One region of the Peribacillus sp. FSL M8-0224 genome, then DNA from elsewhere that is predicted to be linked to it. Evidence: riboswitches for the same ligand, from Rfam matches in the RefSeq annotation. Region 1 holds a riboswitch; the other holds the start of a gene.

Region 1 (6,005 bases):
GATATATTTGGTTAATCCATTCCACCTGATCAAATTCATTAGAGTCATAGTTTTTCTCCTTCCAAACAAAAAAATAACCTCGGACTCTTTTCCGAAGCTACTTTATGATTTCCCCTAATTAGTGCTAGCTCGGAAGACATCAGTCGTTTTAATGGCTGAACCATTCTCAGGCTTGGACATTATGGTCCAGGAGTCGATTGTACGGAGCTTGCTGTCATATATCAATTTTGAAAGGCAAATAGTTATCAGCATGGCAGCAACAATACTTATGAAAAAGACTTGCAACCTCTAAATATATGAATCTAAAAAAATAAACACTAGGCCAAATTGCACAGCCAAGAACGAAAGAAGTGTAGATTTTCCGATCAGCCACCCCTTTATCTAACTTCCCAACCCCTTCAAGATTGTTCAGTTATTAGCACCAAAATATGCCAAAGGTATTATAAAATAGCAAAATATACTATTCTTTTACTATGAAATTAAATATAATAGATGAAGTGGTTACAAAAAGAGGAAGGAAGTAAACTATGAGACATGAAAAAAAGAAGAAAAAGAAACGGACATGGCTGAAGGTAGTCGGGATAATTGTCCTACTTTTTATACTAGCTGGGGGAGCCTTTGCCTACTCCGTATGGAATTCACTGACAAAAACCGTTGACACGATGCATACACCAATAGACCGTACCACCGATAAACGAACGAAAGACCTTGCACTATCAGATCAGGAGCCATTCTCGATGCTCATGCTTGGCGTCGATGAACGTGATGGCGACAAAGGCCGTTCAGATACAATGATCGTCTTGACAGTCAATCCACAAAAGAAATCGGTCAAAATGCTAAGCATTCCGCGTGATACAAGGACCGAGATCGTCGGTCATGGGACACAGGATAAAATCAACCATGCATTTGCCTTCGGGGGCGCGAAAATGTCCATGGATACCGTTGAAAACTTCCTGGATATCCCAATCGACTATTATATGAAGATCAATATGGAAGGCTTTAAGGATATCGTTGACGCAGTCGGCGGCGTGACCGTTCAAAACGATTTGGACTTCACTTATGAAGGCGTCCATTTTGCAAAGGGAAGCATTAATCTTAATGGAGAAGATGCGCTTAAATATTCACGAATGAGATATGATGATCCGAATGGTGATTATGGCCGTCAATCCAGACAACGTTCCATCATCGAGGCTGTCATCAAAGAAGGCGCTAGCCTTTCATCCCTGACGAAATACGATGATGTATTCGATGCTTTAAGTAAAAATATCCAGACGAATTTGACGTTTGATGACATGATGGACATCCAGAAGAACTACAGGGACGCAAGCAAAAGCATAACCCAAGCAACCATTCCAGGAAATGGAACGAAAATCGACGGAGTCTACTATAATATTGTGTCGGATGAAGAAAAAGAAAAGGTTCAATCCGAATTAAAAGAACAATTATCCATCAAATAAGAAAAAATATAAGAGCTGTCCGGACCCGCATCCTGACAGCTTTTTCATTTTCTCGTCCAATATTCTGACAAAAAACGAACACCAAATGTAGAGATTTGTTGGAATTTTTGTTGTTTATTAGGCATGAAAAGACGGTATAATCTAATATGAGCTGACAATTATATCTTCCCCTTGCCCCTTTCATCACTTGACACTATTATTCTTTGGACCCGGAATTCCATCAACCATCATTCATCAACTATAATAAATGATCCTAAACAAAAGGAGTGGATTTAAATGAAAATCAAAGCAGGCAGCTGGGCTATGCTAAGCAAACAGGACAAAATGTTTATTCTGAAAGCCATCAGTGACCGTTCAAGAATGAAATATGTTTCATGAGAAGTAGATCTTTTCGCCATTACATGAGAGCAGCGCCTCTCCCTTTTCAATAAAACGAACTTGAGCCTGAAAAAGGAGAGGAATCTATTCAAATTGATAATTCCATAACAAACGCCATTCGTCTTTTTCTTTGACGACATAACAATTTTATTCCAAAGTAAACACCCCAAAGCGAGAATTGAAGACCTGTGTAACTCTGGTATTTCATAGGCCGATTAATGCTGCCTCCCAACCTAATCCAGACACTAGTTTTTCACTTTCTTAAATATCGTCATACATTATCATACTGAAATATCTGGACAGCCATTTGCTTTAAAAATACATGGCACCTATATTGCACATAATCTGCACGATTCAGAAACCGCTGCTTTATTTCAAAACTTATCAATTCCCAGGACTTCCCGAACTCCGATTCACTTCATACTGATAGAAATCTTCAACCACGCTTTTTGAGGCACTCCTATAGCTAAAACCATAAGAATAGCCGTCAATACTCCTATTGGAATCTAATTTTGTTTCCTCCCCCTCATCACCCTCTTATGCATCATTAATCTATTTAATGGAAAACCATAAAAAAGAAGCATGTTGTTAAACATGCTCCTTAAGTATATGTATCAATAATGATTTCTTAGATTAATTGACGCATCCTCCACCGATAAAAGAAAAGAAGGTGACCATCGCCCATGACACGAGCAAAATGTTCAATATGTATATCTACAATCATATACTATCAGGTTGTTCAATGATCCCGCTTAATTTCTCCTTAATCTCCTCCACAAGTTCCTTTACAGTAACATCTTGTCCAGACTCACCCTTGGCAAAAGTGTCTTTTAAAATATCAAAAAAATCCATTCGAAATTTCCACTCCAATATATAATTGAGCCACCATTCCATACTGTTGTCCTAATCCTTTTTTCAAAAATAAGGAAAATAGCTCATTTATTTGATAATCACATATATAGTAGAGATTGGCAAGCGGATTCTAGTTTACTAACAGAAAAATGACTGAATATTAACATTTTCTTAATATTCAGTACTACTCAATATATATGGATAAAAACAAAAAGGACCGATTCCTCAGCCCCTTCGATCAACCCCATATTATGCTTGTCCCATAAAATAAGTCATTAATGATATCAAAACTAATGTAATAGTAATATAAGTCCCAATAAAAATTCTCTTGCTTCTCTGTTTCTTTTCATAAACTTCCTCGAACGTAATGAATTTGTTTTTTGTCATCAAATAATCTCCTTATATTTCGATGGCAGCTATCTGACATCGCCTGTTGCGAAGTCCCTTTGCTTGAAACCTATAGTATAGTATCGGCACATAACCAAAGACTTTTAGGTATTATTAACTATTTTTTATAGGCTATATTTCTTAAATCCTGCGTAGGTATTATTTTTTAATAATTTAAATCTTAAGCACTTAATTTATAAAATTCATGATTATCTTTATCCAACCGCAAAATGCCAACCATAACGGTACACTAAATACAGTCCCCCACATTAATCCCTTCAAAAAGGCAATAGGTACATCCATAATAAAAATCCCCCTCAATTAGGTCACATTTTTATTATCATCGCCTTGTTCTTTATTCTGGATACCTTTTACGGTGTAATTTCCGGTAATGAAAATAAAAAAGAAGACTGTATAACAGCCTTCCCTAAGGTACATATAGCTTATCCCATGATGTAAGATTTTTCTCTTGATCCATTTTCTACAATAAAATCATTTACATCTTTAATGGACAAGCCTGAATTTTTCGCTTCTAACATTAAATAAACCCATTCTTCCAATTCATTGTTTGCTTCCATGACAAATTCCGCCTATTTGTGGTAACACAGCCGTCTTAGCAAAGCCTTAGACCTGTAATTTTGCGTCCCTATTTTTCAATAGGTTTGCCTTTCTCAAGAATATTTCACATTATGATCTTCCTATTTTAGTTCATGGAGTTAATTTTTTCATTCTTTCTTTTTAAGAAATCGTAATAGCCCATGAATTTTTTCACTAAGTATTAAATACTATATTCATGTTTATTATACTTAAAATCCTGGCCATTAATTAAAATACTTTTCGTTAATTTCCGTCATCATTCTACAATATTCTAAAAAAAACAACTAGGTATTGGGAATTTTGATTCATCACAAACAAGCTTAACGATATTGCATTACGTTAATTTTCTTCGACGTTTATTAAAAACTTTCATAAAAATACTTCCTTCTTCTGTTTTAAAAAACTTTACCCCAACTAATTTTAAAGGTGTCCATATTTCTCTCATTTGATATAAAGGCATTAAAAATCATCCTTTCTTCTATAAGATTATTAATTGAGCTTTTTATTTTATATCTTTCGATAGAATCAACAGGCTAAAACACAAAGAACAATTTGTTCTTTATAACGAATAATTAAGTTGAACTTACCATATTTACATTATTATGTCAATTATTTTCATTATTAATCTATTCTAGTAATTTAATCCTCTCATCAACTACTTGATCTTTCCAGCTCTATCTTGCTAGCTAATTCCAAACTGCAAACGTTATATATATTTGGTGATAGGAATTATCCCATAACCCGGAATCCCTTATTTTTATTTGCCCATTTGAATTTCATAATTGAGCCTGAAAATTAGGATATAATGATTAACTTTATATTTTTTTGTCTATTTTTGTCTGTTTTAAAGAACTAACTATACTTTATTAAGAACAAGTGCTATATTATAAAAAAAACGGTTCATATGGAGGAGGATATGACTAGATATGAGGAATTCGACTCATTAAGGGGTTTAGCCGCTCTCATTGTGTTAATTGGGCATTATTTGATGGTATACCCTTCATATGCTGATTATCAGTATGGTTCAAGCAGCTCCTACATGATTTATTTGTTTAAGGAAACTCCTTTACGCCTTTTTTTTAGCAGTGGAAATGAGTCTGTCATTCTATTCTTTGTATTGAGTGGTTTTGTTTTGTATTTATCAGTTAATAGTGCTAAATTCCACTATTCTACATACTTAATAAAACGAGTGTTTCGAATTTATATACCATATCTAGTAGCAATAGGCATGGCTATATTGGCTAAAATGCTTTTAAGCCAAATTGATTTGCCCTATATCACTGACTGGTTTAATAAATCTTGGACAGGCCCGGATAATCCTTCCTTATTAATAGAACATCTTTTGTTTATAGGGCAGTACAATACAGACGCCTATAACAATGTTATATGGTCCCTTGTGCACGAAATGAGAATTTCAATTATATTTCCTGTTCTGATTTTTTTATTTATACGAAAAAAGCTTAAAGATTCTTTATTATGGCTTTTTGTTTTAATTTTTTCATCGACTTTGTTTTTGTATTTGTTTGGTTCTAATGTGGATATAACAAGCATTCTTCTTAGTTTCCACTACAGTACTCTTTTTTTAATGGGAGCAATAATAGCGAAATATCGACATGGGCTTTTTTCCTATACCTTGAAAATGAAAAAACCTGTAAAAATTGCATGGTTGTTGGGTGCAATTATCTGTTTTATGTACGAAGGCATCATTGGTGAAGTGGATTTTTTAAACAATTATATTTTTAGGGATTATGTTGTCTCATTCGGTGTTTGCATTTTTATCATCATGAGCGTATGTTCCCAAAAAATTTCGGCGGTCTTAAGGTCTAGATTGCTAACTCTTCTCGGGAAGATTTCATATAGTTTGTATTTGTACCATCTTATATCCTTATTCTCATTGATGTACCTATTCTATAACAAGCTGCCTACCGGTTTAATATTGATATTTTCCTTTTTCTTATCTTTTTTACTCTCTTCAGCGTCCTATCTACTCGTGGAAAAACCATGCATGAGGCTCGGATCGTACTTCACAAGAAACAAACAAGAAAAAGTAATTTCCAAAGACCACATAGCTTTAAAACGCAAAATAGGATAATTCCTACTATTATATAAAAATTCTTTGCAAGTTGTGAACGTATTCTTACTATCTCTAAAAAAGTGGTGAAATCGATGAATGAAAAAGTAAAAATTAAAGATTTTATACGAATCTTAAAAAAGCGAATATTTATCATTATTCTATCTACCCTTTGTATTACTGGTTTTATTATTTTTTCGTCCATGTACCTTATGAAACCAACCTATCAGTATTCCACTCAAGTTTTGGCAGGATCATTAAGC
Region 2 (6,005 bases), 1.6 Mb from region 1:
TCATGACGTTCCGTGCCGATGACAGCAAGGCCCCCGAGCTCCTTGACACCTTCACCAAGCTTGATATCCGTACCGCGCCCTGCCATGTTCGTAGCGATCGTTACTGAGCCTTGATTACCTGCATTCGCAATGATTTCCGCTTCACGCTCATGGTTCTTGGCATTCAAAACATCGTGAGGGATTCCTTTTTTGGATAAATAGGCAGATATGACCTCAGATGTTTCGATGGCAACCGTTCCGACAAGCACAGGCTGACCCTTTGTATAACGTTCGGCGATGTCTTCCACAACAGCCTTGAATTTCCCATCAGTTGTCGCATATATAAGATCTGCCCTGTCATCCCTGATGATATTCCTGTTTGTCGGGATCGCAATGACATTCATATTATAAATATTGCGGAATTCCTCTTCTTCCGTTTTGGCTGTACCGGTCATACCTGAAAGTTTTTCATACATCCTGAAATAGTTCTGGAATGTAATCGTCGCAAGAGTCATACTTTCATTTTGGATTTCAAGTCCTTCTTTCGCTTCGATCGCCTGGTGAAGACCTTCACTGTAACGGCGGCCTTTCATCAAACGGCCAGTGAATTGGTCAACGATGACTATCTCGCCTTCCTGGACGACATAATCCACATCCAAATGCATGGAAACATGAGCCTTTAAAGCCTGATTGATATGATGATTCAAAGTAACGTGACTAATATCGAATAAATTATCGATATTAAACGCTTTTTCAGCTCGATTCATCCCATCTTCCGTCAGCTGAACACCTTTTGTCTTCTCATCATATGTGTAGTCCGTATCTTTCTTTAAGGTTCTTACAAACGCATTGGCCTGGATATAAAGCTGAGCCGATTTCTGTGCCGAACCGGAAATGATCAATGGCGTTCTCGCCTCATCAATCAAAATCGAATCGACCTCATCGATGACAGCGAAGTGCAGCGGACGCTGTACCATTTGTTCTTTATATAACACCATATTGTCACGAAGATAATCAAAACCTAACTCATTATTCGTACTGTACGTAATGTCAGCATTATACGCTGCCTGCTTTTCTTCTTTAGAATGACTGTTCAAATTCAACCCGACGGTCAAACCGAGGAAATCATACAATACACCCATTTCGGTGGCATCACGGTGTGCCAAGTATTCATTGACAGTAACGACATGTACACCTTTACCGGTAAGCGCGTTTAAATAAACCGGCATCGTGGATGTTAAGGTTTTACCTTCCCCTGTTTTCATCTCGGAGATATTTCCATCATGAAGGGATGCCCCACCCATGATCTGAACACGGTAAGGATATAAGCCGAGAGCACGCTTTGCCCCTTCACGCGCAACCGCAAAAGCCTCTACAAGCAAATCATCAACGGTTTCCCCATTTTGATAACGCTCTTTAAACTCATCCGTTTTGGAACGCAACTGTTCATCCGATAGCGCAGCAGTCTCATCAGCCAGCGCTTCGACCTGATCGGCGATTTTTTCTAAACGTTTGATTTCTCGCTTATTCGGATCAAAAACTTTATTTAATATATTAAGCATTCAATAACGCTCCTCTATTATGGTAATGATCGTTCAATGACAAAATTCATATAAGTAAGAAGAAACACACCTTCTATTATTACTAATGCACGCTTAATTTTACCACTTCTGTCATAGAGGTACAACTTCATGTCACTTCCCTGGTATAGACCTGAATGCAATTCTTGCGAAAAACAATGGATAAATGAGGAGTAAAACTGTTAAAATAGGAGGAAGTATAAAAAATATGTTGCAAACTCCCCACTATTCCATAAGCAAATGTGAATTATCCATAACCTTCCATCACTAGATGCTGTGTCCTCTCTAGAGATAGCATGTCAAGGTAATCCAACCTTACAGGCGTCATGTTTTGAATGATAAGGTGGGCTGCCGAAACTTATTAGCGGAAGATAAATAGAACATGTTTCGAGGTGGTATTGATGATTGGTGAACGTGTAAAAAAACTGCGAGAAGAAAAGAAAATGTCGATGACTGAACTTGCCGATAAAGCGGGTGTTGCAAAGTCTTATTTAAGTTCGCTCGAGCGGAACTTACAAACGAATCCTTCTATTCAATTTCTTGAAAAAATCTCCTCCGTACTTAACATCCCTGTTGATGCCCTGCTTTACGATGCACCAAATAAGGAAACCTTGGACAATGACTGGATGAAAATCGTTGAGGAAGCCATGAATTCGGGTGTCTCAAAACAACAATTCAGGGAATTCATCGAGTTTAATAAATGGAGAAAAGATAAAGAAGAGTAGAGTGGTAGTGCACTAGTTTACTTACATAATCCTGAAGAATACAGTTTGAATAAGCTAGAATCTCAAGGAAGAATAAACCCTATAAACAGCTATGAATCGAACCACTGTTTATAGGGATGTTCTCGAATTTGTTCGGAACCTATTTTCCATCGTTCTCCTCAAATGTTGCCTCAAGGCTTTCCCGTTTAAAAAAAGCAATGATTTCCTCCTTTTTGAAACCCAAGCTTCTTGCTTCAGAAATCAATTTCACCCATTCTTGATCCATTTCCACATTAGCCACCTCTTCTACCTCCTAAAATACTCTTGTATTTCAGGCAGACCAGCCATCATAGTCACAAGGACCTTAGACCTGTGCCTTTGCGCCCTCATTTTTCAAGGAGTTTGCCTTTGTCGTGGTATTTATTACCAAATACATTACCTATAATCATATTATAACGGATACGTACTCCATATATTGCTATTTTATGTCGGTAATCCACATAAATGCAAAAACTTTTATCCGACAAAATATTACAATATTAAGAAAATTCGAAGTTCAGGTAATTTTTCATAGACTAATTCAATTTCGTTTTTTTGTATAATAGTAAATATTACTCTGCTTAAAATTTCGTTGGGGTGTATTGATTCTCTCGATTGTATGTGCATCGTGGGCTTTTTGCGCAGTTAAATCCTCACCGCAGGTCGGGCAAAGCCACTTTCCATATTCCGCACTGCTAAAAGAAGCCCTATGGCATGTATGGCAATTCTTTCGATACAAATAATCCAACCCCCTCTGCACCTTGATCAAATCGTTTTCTATAAATAACTTATTGTTCTTTTTAAAGAACTAACAATTCGAGTATAGTGCAAAAGATAGGGGTATTTGAATAGGTAAAATTAACTATTTATCTTAATAAAGAACAAATAGTGCTCTATTAAGTGAACTTTCGTGTGTTTTAGAGAACAAAAAAAGCAATCATTTTTTACGTTTCAAACGGATTCTATCAACATGCAAAAAAGCACAACCCAGAGGCTGGGCTGTGCTTTTGATCTTAGAATAATAATTAACTAGGTTCAATCAATCCATAGCGTCCATCTTTTCGGCGGTACACTACGTTTGTTGTATTAGTATCCGCATTCGTGTAAACGAAGAAACTGTGACCAAGCATATTCATTTGTAAAATCGCTTCTTCACTGTCCATTGGCTTTAAATCAAAGCGTTTATTGCGGACCACTTCAATATCATTATCGTCTTCGAATTCATCCACCACTTCGTCAGCTTCCGTATTGAAGGCGAATGCATCGGGTGTAGTCGATAGATTGTTTCGGAACTTGCGATTGACCTTCGTTTTATGTTTACGAATTTGGCGTTCAAGCTTATCATTGATCAAGTCAATGGCAGCATACATATCCGCATTTTCCTCTTCAGCCCGAAGAACCAAATTCTGCATGGGAATCGTCACTTCGACCTTTGATGTATTATTGTTCACTTTTAAATTGACTAACACATTTGCATCTGGTGTATTGTTAAAATATCGTTCTAACTTGCCAATTTTCTTTTCGACGTATTCTCGAATTGCTGGAGTTACCTCAATGTTTTCACCGCGTACGTTGTAATTCATAAAGTGAGTCCTCCTTAAATTAAGACTATACAGTTAGATTCTACAATACCCCTCCGGTTCCTTTTAGAAACACATCATGAAATATGTCGAAATAATGAAACAATTGTCGGAAGGTTTGGAAAGGGTTGATGTCTGCCCTAACTTCATTATATCAAATGCTATGATAGAAAGAAAAAATTAAGCCTATTTTATTTACAGAAAATTTAAAAATATTTAACATAAAAACCGTTTGGACTCCAAAAGGTAAGGAAATCAATTTCTTTTATCATAGAACACGCCATCCACTGATAGACTTTCATACGGATTCGTGTATTTATTGGAAGATTTTTTCTTCTTATTTATTTCCTGGATATCTCGCTGTATCTCCTGCTTTTGGAGCTTCAGCAAGTGATCGACCTGTTGGTTGAGCAACAGAACTCCACGTCCCAGCTGCTGCTCTTCAGCAGTAAAAGGAGGTTTGATTTGGGAAAGGAGTCCATCCCGCTGATCAATCAGCTTTGTAACCCTTTCTATTTTAACATCACGCTCTGTAATCGTGCGATCTTCCAGTACGGCAAGTAATTCAGCAGTCAAATCATGAAAGGCTCTAATCACCATTACACTTGACCGCTTTGGGTGAATTGTTTTTTCCGGTTGATCTGGATTACTTCCTTCCACGTATTCCGGAACTCCGTAACAAGTCCTTCCACTTCTTCCAAAGCAGAAACGTCATTTTTCAGATTCGCTTCGATCAGACGCCGGTTCATGAAATCATACAGACTCATCATATCTTTGGATACATCCGCATCCATATTCAGCGTCACCATCAATTCACGGATAATATTTTGCGCCTTGACGATGTTCGTATTCTTCACCTCGATATTTCCTGCTTCAATGGCTTTCCTCCCAAGCATGATGAACTTCAAACAGCCATTATAAAGCATTAATGTAAGCTCTCCCGGTGATGCTGTGTTGACTGAATTTTGCTGATACGATTGATAAGGATTATTTATTGCCATATTGAACTTCCTTTCCGACTACCTTAACTAAAATAAGAAGCTAACGATGCACTTTGGCTATTTGCCTTTTGAATCGCTTTTTCCATCGCCGTGAACTGGCCGTAATAGCGCGATTCCAATTTCGTTAGCTTTGCCTCAAATGTTGAAATCTTCTTATCCAGCCCATCAACCAATTTTCCGATTGTAAAATTGTTATTAACATATCCGGCCTTCCCGGCTTTTTCAGTAATCGCCTTCATGGATGATTCTATATCATCCCTTAACCGGCGTGCGAGTCCTTTGTCGCTCTTTTCCGCACCATTGGCCATGAACATATCATAGATCGCATTCGGATCCTCACTAATGGCTGCCCGGAGCTTGTCCTCATCAATCGTTAATTTACCGCCTTCCAAATAATTCTTGGTGGTGGTGATTCCCAAACTGCTGAGATTGTTTTTTCCAGTGATTCCATCCACCGAAGTGTATAGGGATGACCTCATTGTGGTCAGGAGACTTTTTAAGGTCGAATCGCTTTTTAACGTTCCGCTCTTCGCTTTTTCTGCCCATAGCTTCACTTCATCCTCTGTCATTGCCTTTTTTTGCTCAGAGGTAAGCGGGGTAAAGGAGCGATATTTCGCTTCACCCGTTTTATCTTGAACCTTTTTAATGACTTCATTGTATTTATTCACAAACTGAGTGATCGTGTCCAGGATAGCATCGACATCAGCTGTTGATGAGAATGTGACTGTATCCGTCGTTTTTTGCTTTACCGTTATTTCCGCTCCATTAATCTGAAACGTATTCGAAGGCCGGGAAATTTCCAGTCCATTATAAACAATGGACGCATTTTCCCCTTTTGAGCCGCCAGCCCCTTCATTGTTACTGCTCATTTTTAGCACATTGAAGAAATCTCCAGTACCCCCTAACTCAATTTCAGGCCGATCTTTTGCATCACCGGTATTTTTAGCAGTGATGGAAAATTTCTGGGACGTCTCATCTAAAAATAGAGTCACTCCCGAGTTAGCATTAATTTTATTTATGACACTTTCTAACGTATCGTCCGCATTAAGGGTAAGTGTATACGGTTTTTCCACTGTTGCTCCATCTTTTACTTCCGTATCAAAACCGCCATCCTTATTGATG

The links. A riboswitch is a leader RNA that binds a small molecule or an ion and turns the genes downstream of it on or off. The one in region 1 is predicted to bind cyclic di-GMP.
Region 2: linked by a shared signal. The riboswitch ahead of sinI (DNA-binding anti-repressor SinI) and the one ahead of MKX49_RS16475 (anti-repressor SinI family protein) in region 1 are both predicted to bind cyclic di-GMP.

The regions. Positions count from the first base shown of each region.
Region 1 covers NZ_JBBOOJ010000001.1:3,418,142-3,424,146, forward strand. The annotation lists partial or broken gene MKX49_RS16460 (ABC transporter ATP-binding protein) at 119-247, shown strand; gene tagU (polyisoprenyl-teichoic acid--peptidoglycan teichoic acid transferase TagU) at 528-1,457, shown strand; gene MKX49_RS16470 (hypothetical protein) at 2,556-2,687, opposite strand; gene MKX49_RS16475 (anti-repressor SinI family protein) at 3,518-3,652, opposite strand; cyclic di-GMP riboswitch class I at 3,670-3,751, opposite strand; gene MKX49_RS16480 (acyltransferase family protein) at 4,588-5,763, shown strand; gene MKX49_RS16485 (YveK family protein) at 5,838-6,005, shown strand, end outside.
Region 2 covers NZ_JBBOOJ010000001.1:4,994,780-5,000,784, forward strand. The annotation lists gene secA (preprotein translocase subunit SecA) at 1-1,541, opposite strand, end outside; gene MKX49_RS24330 (helix-turn-helix domain-containing protein) at 1,961-2,284, shown strand; gene sinI (DNA-binding anti-repressor SinI) at 2,424-2,564, opposite strand; cyclic di-GMP riboswitch class I at 2,595-2,680, opposite strand; gene hpf (ribosome hibernation-promoting factor, HPF/YfiA family) at 3,328-3,885, opposite strand; gene MKX49_RS24345 (flagellar protein FliT) at 4,138-4,482, opposite strand; gene fliS (flagellar export chaperone FliS) at 4,482-4,883, opposite strand; gene MKX49_RS24355 (flagellar hook-associated protein 2) at 4,907-6,005, opposite strand, start outside.